Regions from separate parts of the Pradoshia sp. D12 genome, predicted to be linked through region 2. Evidence: predicted binding sites of a transcription regulator. Region 2 holds the regulator's gene; each other region holds the start of a gene.

Region 1 (3,296 bases), 780 kb from region 2:
GATGGAATGAAGGCATTATAGATGTCACCAATTCCTCCTTGAGCAGATGGGGAATTTACAATAATACGACATGCTTTCATTTTTATTCCGTATTCCCGTTGGATTTGTTCATTGGTGCTATGAATAACGGCCGAGTGTCCAAGACCACCTAAGTTCAGCATATCCATACATGCACCAAAGCCCTCTTCCGTAGATTTAACACGGATACACGCCAATACCGGACTTAATTTTTCACGAGATAAAGGATATTGTGGACCTGCACCATCAATTTCGGCAATTATTATTTTGGTATGCTCAGGTACTTTAATTCCAGCCATTTCAGCTATCTCATTAGCAGATTTTCCAACAATATGAGCATTAACGGCACATGATTGTTCATCAATAACAAGACGTTCAAGTTTCTTTAATTCTTTATCATTTACAAAATAGCAGTTATTTTTTATAAACTCTTGTTTAACTTCTTCATAGATCTGATCATCTACAATAATAGCTTGCTCAGAGGCACAGATCATGCCGTTATCAAAAGACTTCGATAAAATAACATCATTGACTGCACGCTTTACTTTAGCTGACTTTTCAATATAACAAGGTACGTTACCAGGACCTACACCTAGTGCCGGCTTACCTGTAGAATAAGCTGATTTAACCATTCCTGCTCCGCCTGTCGCAAGCACTAATGCGATATCTTTATGATTCATTAATTGCTTTGTAGCTTCAATGGATGGGTGCTCAATCCATTGAATACATCCTTTAGGAGCACCTGCAGCTACGGCAGCATCATGCAGGACTTGCGCCGCCTTCTTGGAGCATTCTTGTGCTGATGGATGGAAAGCAAATATAATTGGGTTACGTGTCTTAATAGATATTAAAGCTTTAAACATAGTAGTCGAAGTAGGATTCGTAACTGGTGTGACACCTGCAACAATTCCGACAGGCTCTGCAATCTCCATGACACCTGTTTGTTGATCTTCACGAATGACACCAACCGTTTTATCGTATTTAATACTGTGCCAAATATATTCCGTTGCAAACATGTTTTTAGTACATTTATCTTCGTAAATCCCTCTGCCAGTCTCTTCCACCGCCATTTTAGCTAAAAGCATGTGTTGATCAAGACCGGCAATTGCCATTTGATGAACAATCTCATCGATTTTTTCTTGATCAAATGTCTCAAATGTACGCAGGGCCGATTTTCCATTTTCGATTAACTCTTCAATCATCTCAGATACCTTAAGGACTTCTTCTATTTTTTCTTCTTTAACAGCCATTTCAATTTCCTCCTTATAGAAAACTTAGTATTGGTCGTAAATAGTCCCACAGGGATAAAATACGTCCCTATTAGTGAAAAAAATTACTGAACATCCTATCTGACAATTTAATTTTATCAGATTATTTAAAATCAGTCTGTAAACAATTTGTGAACACCTTCACCTTACAGATTGTGAAATACTTCACATACTTATTATATGCCTGCTTTATGTATTTGTCTAACTGTAGTCATTATTTTTTGAATTTAAGTCCTTTGTCATAGATCCACTTCTATCGGATTGACAGAGAAGTCTTTATATTGACAAAATAATAAACTCAAGTAAAGTAATTCTTAAATAGAACTGAAGGGAGAATGATTCCTATGTACAAAAAAGCCCTCTTACTGGCAGGCTTAGTTTTTTCTTTAACTGCATGCTCTTCTGGTAATGAAGAAGAATCGCAAAAACCACTAACAGAAGAAGAAAAAATATATGCCAATAACTGTGCTTCCTGCCATGGCAATGCTTTAGAAGGCTATGCCGGACCAAAGCTTGAGGATATCGGAAATAGTATGAGTAAGGATGAAATCCTGGATATAATCAATAACGGTGCGAAAGGAATGCCTGCAGGAATAATCAAAGGCGAGGATGCAGAGAAAGTTGCTGCATGGCTTGCTGAGAAAAAGTAGAATAGAGATTTAAAGAGAGATATGGAATCAATGGTTTATGGTTTAATGAAAATTAAACAGCACTAAGAAATGCCGTTACCACTACGTAACGGCATTTCTTAGTGTTCTATATAATCCTTTTGTCTATCTTGTACGGCAAATTGTTGCGATGCTAAACCAATACGATTTTCATACATTTTCTGCGCCATAACTTTCTTAGCCATTTGAGCTGCTTCCATATAGTACTCATCGCTTACTGTAGCTTTGATTGAAAATCGTAAGCCATACAATGAAGATAAGCCATGAACTTGATAGGGTTCGAGATATTCTCCTTTTAAATCAGTTTTGAGATAATGGATTTGCTTTTGGTTGAGTTCATCACATACCTCAGCAAGTAACTCTTCTATTTTTGCAGGATTCTCTTGGAAACTAACAATTACGCTCTCAAAAATTCTTCTCCTTTCAACATTTCCGTTTTCTACTTTGCGAATTTCACCATTTGGAACTGTCATTAGTTTTCCGTTAAGTAATCGGATTTTCACCACTCTAAATCCCATATCCTCTACTGTCCCACCATCTATTTCCCCATTTACGTGGACAAAATCCCCTCGCTGAAATTGTTTTTCGAATATCATAAAAAACCCTGCCAGAAGATCAGTCATAATTTTTTGGGCACCCAGTCCAACTACAATTCCTACCACTCCACCGGCAACCAGTATATTTTTGATATCCACGAAGGGTTTAATCATAGCAAGAATAATAATAAAGAAACCCAAATAATTAGACGTGTTGCGTACTACAGATTCAATTGTTTGTTCCTTTTTCTCAATCAAAAAATTTGTATGCTTAAAGAACTTGTGAAGAATAAACCTGACGAGATAAATCAAAGCATAGGTGATGATAAAAGTGTATAGGATTGTTAATCCATAACTTTTGAGTTGAGGCCAATCAATGCTGATATAACTTTGTAACCTGTTAATAAAGTCCATATCTATCCTCCCTAATTATAAAAACAATATAAGGATTACTAAATACTACTAAATATTCTTTTATTATCCAAGTGTTATTGTTTAATAAAATCCATTAGACCTATTTAAATAAAATAGAGGCAGATGCTATGGAGTCTAAATTATATGGTTCATGGCTAATATAAGTTGCATTGCTTATTCTTCCTTCGGTAAAGATGGGGCATAGCCGCGTCATAGGTGGCTTCCTCCACCTTTCCTGCACCTTTACCCCGGTATAGGTGGGGCATAACTACGCCATAGGTAGGGTATAGGTGATTCCCCTTCAACTTTGGAGACGATAAAAAAAGAATCCGAAAATAAATTCGGATTCTTAATATAGTGGAAAGAGTTGTCTCAGTATTAACCGATAGAAC
Region 2 (3,296 bases):
GGGAGTTTTTCTATTTGAAAAAATATTACTGGTCAATTCTCATTACCTATATTGCCATGCAATTTTCTTCTATTCTTGGTATCCCAATTATGCTGGTTTTCTTATCGAACACGAATATCCCCGCGGAACGGATAGAAGTATTGGCTGCAGGGTATTGGATTGTTATAAGCTTTATTCTGGCTTCTATCATTACTCTAGTCCTACTGAGATATGAAAAAAATAATAGAAGCTTAGGCGATCAGGCAAGTGTGGGAGCTTCGATCGGCTGGGCAATTGGCGGAGTATTTCTTGCTTTGTTTTCACAATCTATAGCTGGTAATATCGAACGAATTATTGGTATTCCTACCGGGTCTGAAAATACACAGAATATACTCGGTCTCATTGAGGCAGTACCGCTTGTTATGGTAGTCAGTTCTGTACTTGGGCCATTTTTAGAAGAGATTGTCTTTAGGAAAATTATCTTTGGCACATTACACAAGCGATTGAATTTCTTCCTGAGCGCGTTAATCAGTTCACTGATCTTTGCCGTTGCTCACATGGAATTTGTACATATCCTGCTTTATACAGCAATGGGATTCACATTTGCTTATTTATATGTTAAAACAAAGAGAATCCTTGTTCCTATTTTTGCCCACATTACTATGAATACATTAGTTGTAATCGTACAATCACTTTACAAAGATGATATATTAAAAAATATGGAAGAGCTTAATAAAGTTCAAAGCTTTATCGGAGGTTTGTTATGAGACGTTCACCGTTGTATATGGCAACGACTTACTTAATTTTAGGTGCTATTTTTATATTTTTTGCTGTTCAAAATGTATCACGCAGCGGTTGGGATTTCTTTACCTATTTCCTGATCATACTGGCTACACTTGATGTTGGTTCAGGAATCCGCTTGGTGATGATTCATAAGCAAATAAAGAAAATGAAAAGTGAAAAACCAAAAGAATAACAAAAAAAATCTCGGAGGGAAAACCTTCGAGATTTTTTATTCTGTATCTTCCGTATTTCCGGATGGATAATGTTTAAGAAAATATACTAATGATTGCAATTCGACTGCAAGGTCAATATGATGGACACGAATGCTGTCTGGCACATTCAGACGTGCCGGCGTAAAGTTTAAAATAGCCTTAATGTTCGCAGCCACTAAACGATCTGTAATAGATTGGGCAACCTGTGATGGAACTGTTAAAATAGCTACACTAATATCTTGCTTTTCAAGTTTTTTCTCCAGTTCATCCATATGATAGAGCGGAACATCCCCTATAAGGGTTCCTACTTTATCAGGAGAAACATCAAACGCCATTTCAATCTTTGTATTATTATTTTTCATAAAATTATAATTTAAGAAAGCTGTACCTAGATTCCCGACTCCAATTAGAGCTACCTTTGTAATCTCATCTTGATCGAGAGTTTTTCTAAAGAAGGATAATAGATAATTAACATTGTAACCATACCCTTTTTTACCTAAAGCACCAAAGTACGAGAAATCTCTTCGTATAGTAGCTGAATCTACTTTAACAGCTTCACTTAGTTCTGCGGAAGAAACTCGTAGTTTTCCTGACGCGTGTAGATTTTGTATAAAACGATAATATAATGGAAGTCGTTTGGCTGTAGCCTGCGGTATTTTAGTATTTTCCTGCAAAATTAATTCCCTTCTCCCTATTCTTTCTTGTCAATCGTTACTCCATATATCAAAACTGCCTTTGATAATCCCGACTGGTTTTACCCCCCCGGTTTTCCAATGAAAATAGTTTCCTTCAATAACCATTGATTTTTCGATTGCTTTGCACATAACATATAAGGTTAATCAAGTATTGCTGAAACAGCTGTTATTTCTTACTTTCGTTTTTAAGATTATACGAATAATTAATCTATTCATATTTTCAGCTTTTTTCCATATAAAATCAATATCTAATCCTTGGAGTGCCCGGGTACCACATAGAAATTATATCAGAAGTTTTCTTCACTACCATAATTCTAACTATCTTAGCTATGTATAATACGCCGCTTTTTTATCAATGATTCGTTAATTTTATATTCGAGCAAAATACTAGGACTAGCGGTTCTGATTGTTTCCAGGTTACCTCCGCGGTACCAATCATATGGGATCTTTCCTGATTAATAAAGCACGTAAATTCACTGAAAGTTTATTCTCCTATTCCTATTCTATAATATTTCTATCATTTTTGGTAATTTTTGTGTGAGTATTCACAAATTTTCTATTAAGTTGCGGTGCTTATCAAGAGTAGGCTACACTTAAGGTATGTACTTCTTGAGGTGAGAATATGATTATTTTACAAGTTAATAATGTATCCAAATATTATGGAGCTGAAGCAATTTTATCTACTATTAAGCTCGAAGTTCAAACGAAAGACCGTATAGCACTTGTTGGCAGAAACGGTGCAGGAAAATCCACCCTGCTTAAGATCATTGCAGGTCACCTTTCACATGACAGTGGGGAGATCTATAAGCCAAAAGATGTTTCGATTGGATATTTGGCTCAAAATACCGGTCTCCAATCAGACCGCTCTATTTGGGATGAAATGATCTCTGTTTTTGAAGGCTTACAAAAACAAGAAGATGAATTGAGATTATTGGAAAAATCTATGGCTGATCCTTCTGTCTACAATGATGAACAAAAATATAACCGGGTATTAAAAGATTACGATCGTCTCCAGGAGCAATTTAAAAATTCTGGCGGTTACCAAATGGAAGCAGATGTACGTTCTGTCTTACACGGTCTGCGTTTCTCGGATTATGATTATACTACATCTATTAATTCCTTAAGCGGCGGCCAAAAAACCAGGCTTGCACTAGGTAAATTATTATTAACGAAACCTGATTTACTGATTCTAGACGAGCCGACCAACCATCTTGATATCGATACATTAAGCTGGCTCGAAGGCTATCTTCAATCTTACCCTGGCGCTATCCTAATTGTTTCCCATGATCGTTATTTCCTTGATAAGGTTGTCCATCAAGTAATGGAGCTTTCCCGAACATCAATTAAGAAATATACAGGGAATTACAGCAGATACTTAGAGCAAAAGGCAGAGGAATACGAACGTAATGCAAAGCTTTATGAAAAACAGCAGGATGAGATTGCAAAATTAAAAGATTTTGTCCAAAGAAACATGGCCAGAGCATCTACAACTAAACGAGCCCAGAGCCGGCAAAAGGCCCTGCAGCGTATGGAAGTAATGGATCGGCCCTTGGGCGATGAAAAATCAGCTAATTTTACCTTTGAGATTGAAAAGCAAAGTGGTAATGAAGTTCTTCAGGCAAATGAT
Region 3 (3,296 bases), 760 kb from region 2:
TTTTCTTCACCTCGTTAATTTGATAATGGTAGCAGGGAATTGTGTAGAACCAATTCCCTGCTCATCTACTTATTCAATATTTCCTAATGTCAATGCCATTACAGATTTGATTGTATGCATTCTGTTTTCAGCTTGATCAAATACTTTGGAATGCTTGCTGCGGAAGACTTCATCTGTAACTTCCATTTCAGCTAATCCGTGCTCTTCATGAATCGCACGACCATAAGAAGTTTCTAAGTCATGGAATGCCGGTAAGCAGTGTAAGAAGATCACGTTGTCATTTCCAGTCATTTTGATCATATCCATATTCACTTGATATGGAGCTAATAAAGCGATACGTTCTGCGAACTTGTCTTCTTCTCCCATTGATACCCAAACATCTGTGTAGATAACATCAGCGCCGGATACTGCCTCTTCAACATTAGATGTGATTGTTACACGGCCTTGGGACTCTTTTGCTAATTCCTTAGCAAGTTCAACAATAGATGCTTCTGGGAATAAAGATTCCGGTGAACAGATACGTACATCCATACCAACTTTTGCACCGCCGACAAGTAAGCTGTTTGCTACGTTGTTACGGCCATCCCCAACGTATACGAATTTAACGCCTTTTAAGTGGCCTACATTTTCTTTCACTGTTAAGAAGTCCGCTAAAGTTTGAGTTGGATGCCATAAATCTGTAAGACCATTCCATACAGGAACTCCGGAGTGCTCAGCCAAAGATTCCACTTTTGCATGTTCAAAGCCACGGAATTCGATACCATCAAACATACGGCCTAAAACTTTAGCAGTATCTTCAATAGATTCTTTTTTTCCAAGTTGGATATCATCTTTTCCAAGATACTCAGGATGAGCGCCTAAATCAGTACAAGCTACCGTAAAAGCACAACGTGTACGAGTTGATGGTTTTTCAAATAATAAGGCAATATTTTTACCTTCCATATAACGGTGAGGAATGCCTTGTTTTTTCTTTTCCTTTAACTCAGCAGCAAAATCAATCATGTGTAAGAATTCTTCTTCAGTGAAATCTTTCTCAGCCAAGAAACTTCTACCTTTAAGGTCTGGTCTTGTTTTAATCATTTTATATACTCCCTCCAACGATAACCTTTTAATCAACTAAATCTTTTATTAAATGTCTTCACGTACTAGAGGCATGCTCATGCAGCGTGGGCCCCCACGGCCACGAGACAATTCAGAGCTTTTGATTTCAATAACTTTTACACCATGTTTGCGTAAGCACTCGTTTGAGATATAGTTACGGTCATATGTAACAACTACACCAGGTGCAATCGCCAGTGTATTGGAACCATCATTCCACTGTTCACGTGGAGCTGCGATTTCATCTCCGTCACCACAAAGGATGATTTCAAGTTCAGGCAAGTTAAGCACTTCTTTTAAAGTCTCTTTAATGTCAGTACGGTGTGTGATATTTACATTAAATTCATCAGCGCCTTTTTCAAGGATGTAAATATTCATTTTACCGCCAGGTCCCTGAATCATCGGATGCATTGTAAATTTATTGTAGTCTACCATTGTAAATACAGTATCCAGGTGCATGAATGCACGGCAGCTAGGTATTTCAATAGCTATTACTTTCTTGAATTGATTTTGTTTATTCAAGATGCTAAGCGCGAATTTTTCGATTGCTTTAGCAGATGTTCTTGCTGAAACACCGATTGCGACTACTTCTGGGCTTAATACCAGTTCATCTCCCCCCTCAATTGGGTTATGATAAGTACGGTCAAGCCATACAGGAACATCTTTACCAGCAAAACGTGGATGATGCTTGATAATATATTCCATGAACATGGACTCTCTGCGTCTTGCAGGTTCGCGCATGTTATTAATTGTTAAACCGTTTCCGATAGCTGCTGCCGGGTCCCGCGTAAAATACAGGTTTGGCATTGGATCTGTATAGAATGGATAATGGTCTTCCATCAATTCATACAAATGTGTTTTTTTGCTGATCTCCAGTTCATTTTTGCGGATACCGGACATAATTTTGTCAACCATGTCTTCATTTGAAAATGATAATAAATACTCTTTAAGATTTTCAAATGTACCCTGTACCTTTGCATTGCTTTCTTCAAGCATGCGGCTAACAAATTCCTCTTTCACTTCAGGATTTGTAAGAGATTCTGCAGCAAGCTTCTCAAGGTATAAAACTTCTATTCCTTGATCTCTTAGTGTATTAGCAAAATAATCGTGCTCTTCCTGAATAATCGGCAAATAAGGAATATCATCAAACAATAGTCTCTCCAGATATTCCGGAGTAAGATTTTCTACTTCTTTTCCGGGACGCTTTAACATTACAGTTTTTAAAGTGCCGATTTCAGAAGTAACATGAATTGGATTTGTCATATTGCCTTTCCTCCTGCACACCTTATTTTTCTTACATTTTTAGTGTAAAGGAACGAAAAAAAGAGATTTGTGATTTTTTACACACAAAAAATGTGTAAATCCTCACATAAATCTCTTTAAATAGAAAAGTTTATGTATGAATATTCAATTAATTATTTTTAATTTCCTATTATTTCGCATAACTATGTATATTTTTTTGCATATCATACTTGAAATATAAAAAAATATTTCTTATAAATTTGCAACTGTTCTTAACCTTTCTTCCAGGGCCTCTGCTTGATGGATTGTACGGCAAATAATCATACAGGTATCATTCCCACATATAGTTGCCGCCTTCTCTTCCCACTCAAGTTCATCTAAAATTGCCCCAAATGAGTGGGCATGGCCAGGTAATACTTTTAGGATAATAAAATATTCTATTCTTTCAATATTTAATAATGCGTCTTGCATTTTTTTACGTAGTTTCATTGTGTCATTGTACTTATGATCTCCGATAAATCCATACTTCGTCCCTCCGGTCTTAGATGGATATTTTACCAGGCTTAATTCCCGGATATCTCGAGAAATGGTGGCTTGTGTAATATGCAACCCTTGCTTAGATAATTCTTCGACCAGCTGTTCCTGAGTTTTAATTTCATTATTCTGAATTACCTGCTTAATAATAGCGAGTCTTTTTTCCTTATTCATAATAAAATACTCCTTTTACTAAGTTCTATAATTCTATTTATACTCATTTGTGCATAGATGAGCAATATATTCATACAAAAGAATATTTTGTATTGACTTTCTATTCGGAATTTCTATACTATTTGTATATAAAATAATAAAGATAATATTTATGATGAAGAATAGTACTTAAAATACAAATTATAGCGAGCCGGGAATGGTGAGAGCCTGGTATTAATGGTTTTAAGGAACGCCCTTCTGAAATGCTC
Region 4 (3,296 bases), 210 kb from region 2:
TGGTTCTGGAGCTGGTCCAAGGTTTGTTAATGTATGCAAGAAACGGAAAGAGTTTTTCGTTACAAGTGTTCTTCCGTCTAATGCCATACCACCGATTGATTCTGTTACCCAAGTAGGGTCTCCACTGAACAATTGGTTGTAATCAGGTGTACGAGCAAATTTTACAAGACGAAGCTTCATAACAAAGTGATCGATGATCTCTTGTGCTTCTTGTTCAGTTAATGTGCCTTCACGAAGGTCACGTTCGATATAAATATCAAGGAAGGAAGATGTACGTCCTAGTGACATCGCTGCACCGTTTTGTTCTTTAATTGCAGCAAGGTAAGCAAAGTATAACCATTGTACTGCTTCTTTTGCATTTGTAGCTGGTTTAGAGATATCATAACCATAAATCTCAGCTAATTGTTTTAATTCACCTAAAGCACGGATTTGCTCGCTTAATTCTTCACGTTGACGAATAACTTCTTCGGACATTGTTCTTAATCCGTAGTTTTTCAAATCTTTCTTACGTTCAGCGATCAAGAAGTCTACACCGTATAATGCTACACGACGGTAGTCACCGATGATGCGTCCGCGTCCGTATGCATCTGGAAGACCAGTGATGATACCAGCCTTACGAGCAAGCTTCATTTCATCCGTATAAGCATCGAATACACCTTGGTTATGTGTTTTGCGGTAATCAGTGAAGATTTTTTGCACTTCTTCATCTACTGTGAATCCGTAAGATTCAGCTGCAGCTACCGCCATACGGATACCACCGAATGGTTGAAGAGAACGTTTGAATGGTTTATCTGTTTGGAAACCAACAATTGTTTCAAGTTCTTTATTTAAATATCCAGGACCATGTGATGTAATAGTAGAAACAATTTTAGAATCAAGATCAAGGACGCCGCCTGCTTCACGTTCTTGTTTAGTAAGTTCCATTACTTGCTTCCATAATTCTTTTGTAGCTTCTGTTGGGCCTTCTAAGAATTCATCGTTTCCTGTGTATGGAGTGATGTTTTTCATAATGAAGTCACGTGTGTTAACTTCATTCTGCCAATCTCCGCCAGCAAAGCCTCTCCATGCATCTTTTTTAGTTACATTATCCATAACCATTGCCATTTTATTTTACCTCCTAATATTACGTTCAGGAACATTATTTCAAATTTCTAGATGTTCAGCTTTTTTAAATTATATAACAGCTTTCTATACTCTTATAATACACATTATATGTGAAAAAGTGAACATGTAAATTATGACAATCTGGTGAAATCGAAAACAACGTTGTTAAATCAATCTTTTCTTTCTATTTTCGAATAATTCTAATATCAGGAACCCTTGACAGTAAATAAAACTGTTATAGTAAAATCCACTCTGAAAGCTAAACTGTACTATAAAAGGCATCTGTTCTTAAATACAGATGCCTTTATAGATACCATTATATAACAATTCTGTCATTTATGCACGTCTGATCTATTTTTAAAGGCTTCCTTCGTCACAATATATTGTTCGTGGTTTGTATGTTGTTCCTGATTTCCACCCGTTTCAGCATGGTGAGGAAAATTCCCAGGATGACTTTTACGTTTATGATTAAAACCTTTACCTCTCGCCATAATCCTACCTCCTTCCCTTATTATCATTTTCTACAGAAAGGCGAGAATTATGGCAGGTAAGTTGAGGCAATATAGTACAAAAAGAACATCATTATTGGCAGCCATAGACCACTTGTTTAAGCAATTTGGGAACAACCTCAGTGGAAAATGGAATATGCAGCCTTTCTGTACGTTTGTGTGCGTCCTTACCATATGGACCGATATTTACGGCTGGTATATCCAATTCCCCAATAATAGAAAGCGGAAGATTATACCCCTTCCCGTATAGAGGCATTTCATTTTCTAACACCGGCATCACTAAATCACGATCACGTAAACGGCAATAGCTTACATCGGAAAGCCCTGGAAAATAAGACATGATCTTTATTTCTTCATTAAATTTCTCTTTAGCGATCCTAACGCAGTGCTCTACTATACCTTTTGCTTTCTGATCCCTTTCATCATCTTCCAAATAAACGTGTGGATAATAAGGTGGAGCGAGCATGATCATATAAAAAGGGGCCTCTGATTTGAAAAACGCTGCCACTACATCTGCAATTTCAGCTGTTAATTTGGCCATATTCATGCCTGCGTCCTGTTCGAGCAATGCAATCTTTGCGTTTATTTCTTTCATAAACATATGGCCATATTCTCTACAGCCTTTATCAAATAACTCTTGATAAGTATATACACTGGGCTTAAGGTTAGGTTTTCTTGAACCATGTCTTCCATACCCAAGTAAATCATAAATATTTGATAACCGTCCTTCTATATACCTGCTGCTTTCTTCGCCAATATCTTTCAGCTTGTTTATGACTTCTTCCGGATTTTGCTTTAGCGTAAGGATATTAGCTAGTACATATGCTGCAGTTGGCGTTTGGACATTATATGCTTCTTTTAGATCCATTAATTTTAAGATCGTAGGCAGAGGATTCTGTTCCCCGCGTTCTTGTTCTAAAAAGGCTAAGGATAACTCCAGTCTTTCCGCTATCACACCTGCCATCCAGGCGGCATTCATGCCCTCAAGCGGTTCGCCTACATGTGTTTCAGTTCCTACACAAAAAATTAAGGGCAATAACTTACCCACAGATCCTGTATAAAAATATTTTGTACGGTCTCCTGGATATGCACCAAAACTCGGCTCCGAGCAAATGGCCACTTCCAAATCCAGTTGATATTGGTCCTTGAGTCCCTTAATCAACTCAACTCCCGCAAACATTCCGGCCGAATATCTCTCTTCATCCGGTGTAGCTAAAAATAATAAGTTATGTTTCAAATTGCCATGTTCGGCAGCTTCTGATAGTAAAGCCATCTGAATAGCAAGTCCGGCTTTCATATCCATAATTCCTCTTCCAAAGATCCACTCTCCAGACTTCAAATCCTGCTCGGCATCAACTGAAAGGTTTTCCTCTGCCATTGCACTTGTACATTCCAATGGTGAAAAAGCGAGCGGTGCAAGGCGTCCGTAATCTTCAACCCCAACTACATCATAATGGCTTAAAAGTATAATTGTTTTTTTACTCGTTTTACTACCTTGATAAAACGCAGCAACTGCTTTTCGATTTAATAGATCTCCTGTAATTTCTTTTCTGTATATTTGATCGGGGTAATTTTGAAAATAAGGCATTTCCTTAAGGATCGCAGAAATTTCGTCCTCCATACGCAGCTCACCTCTTGTTCCCGTTACACTTGGCACTTTTACAAGGCGGTATAATAACTCCA

What was found. Region 2 encodes Rex, which represses fermentation and respiration genes when NADH is low (regulators of the CRP and FNR family bind a similar motif). Its sites were predicted from a motif close to TTGTGAAATATTTCACAA; they were not measured.
Region 1: the regulator Rex is predicted to act here: its motif matches at 1,440-1,457, upstream of adhE (bifunctional acetaldehyde-CoA/alcohol dehydrogenase).
Region 3: the regulator Rex is predicted to act here: its motif matches at 2,452-2,469, upstream of arcA (arginine deiminase).
Region 4: the regulator Rex is predicted to act here: its motif matches at 1,213-1,230, upstream of pflB (formate C-acetyltransferase).

Annotation. Positions count from the first base shown of each region.
Region 1 covers NZ_CP044545.1:3,400,900-3,404,195, forward strand. The annotation lists gene adhE (bifunctional acetaldehyde-CoA/alcohol dehydrogenase) at 1-1,268, opposite strand, end outside; gene F7984_RS16470 (c-type cytochrome) at 1,631-1,936, shown strand; gene F7984_RS16475 (mechanosensitive ion channel family protein) at 2,035-2,904, opposite strand; gene sufB (Fe-S cluster assembly protein SufB) at 3,283-3,296, opposite strand, start outside.
Region 2 covers NZ_CP044545.1:247,906-251,201, reverse strand. The annotation lists gene F7984_RS01430 (CPBP family intramembrane glutamic endopeptidase) at 15-746, shown strand; gene F7984_RS01425 (YdiK family protein) at 743-955, shown strand; gene F7984_RS01420 (redox-sensing transcriptional repressor Rex) at 992-1,651, opposite strand; gene F7984_RS01415 (ABC-F family ATP-binding cassette domain-containing protein) at 2,292-3,296, shown strand, end outside.
Region 3 covers NZ_CP044545.1:3,424,919-3,428,214, forward strand. The annotation lists gene argF (ornithine carbamoyltransferase) at 70-1,080, opposite strand; gene arcA (arginine deiminase) at 1,129-2,361, opposite strand; gene argR (arginine repressor) at 2,593-3,048, opposite strand; T-box leader at 3,191-3,296, shown strand, end outside.
Region 4 covers NZ_CP044545.1:460,809-464,104, reverse strand. The annotation lists gene pflB (formate C-acetyltransferase) at 1-1,104, opposite strand, end outside; gene F7984_RS18865 (hypothetical protein) at 1,437-1,595, opposite strand; gene F7984_RS02315 (M20/M25/M40 family metallo-hydrolase) at 1,687-3,296, opposite strand, start outside.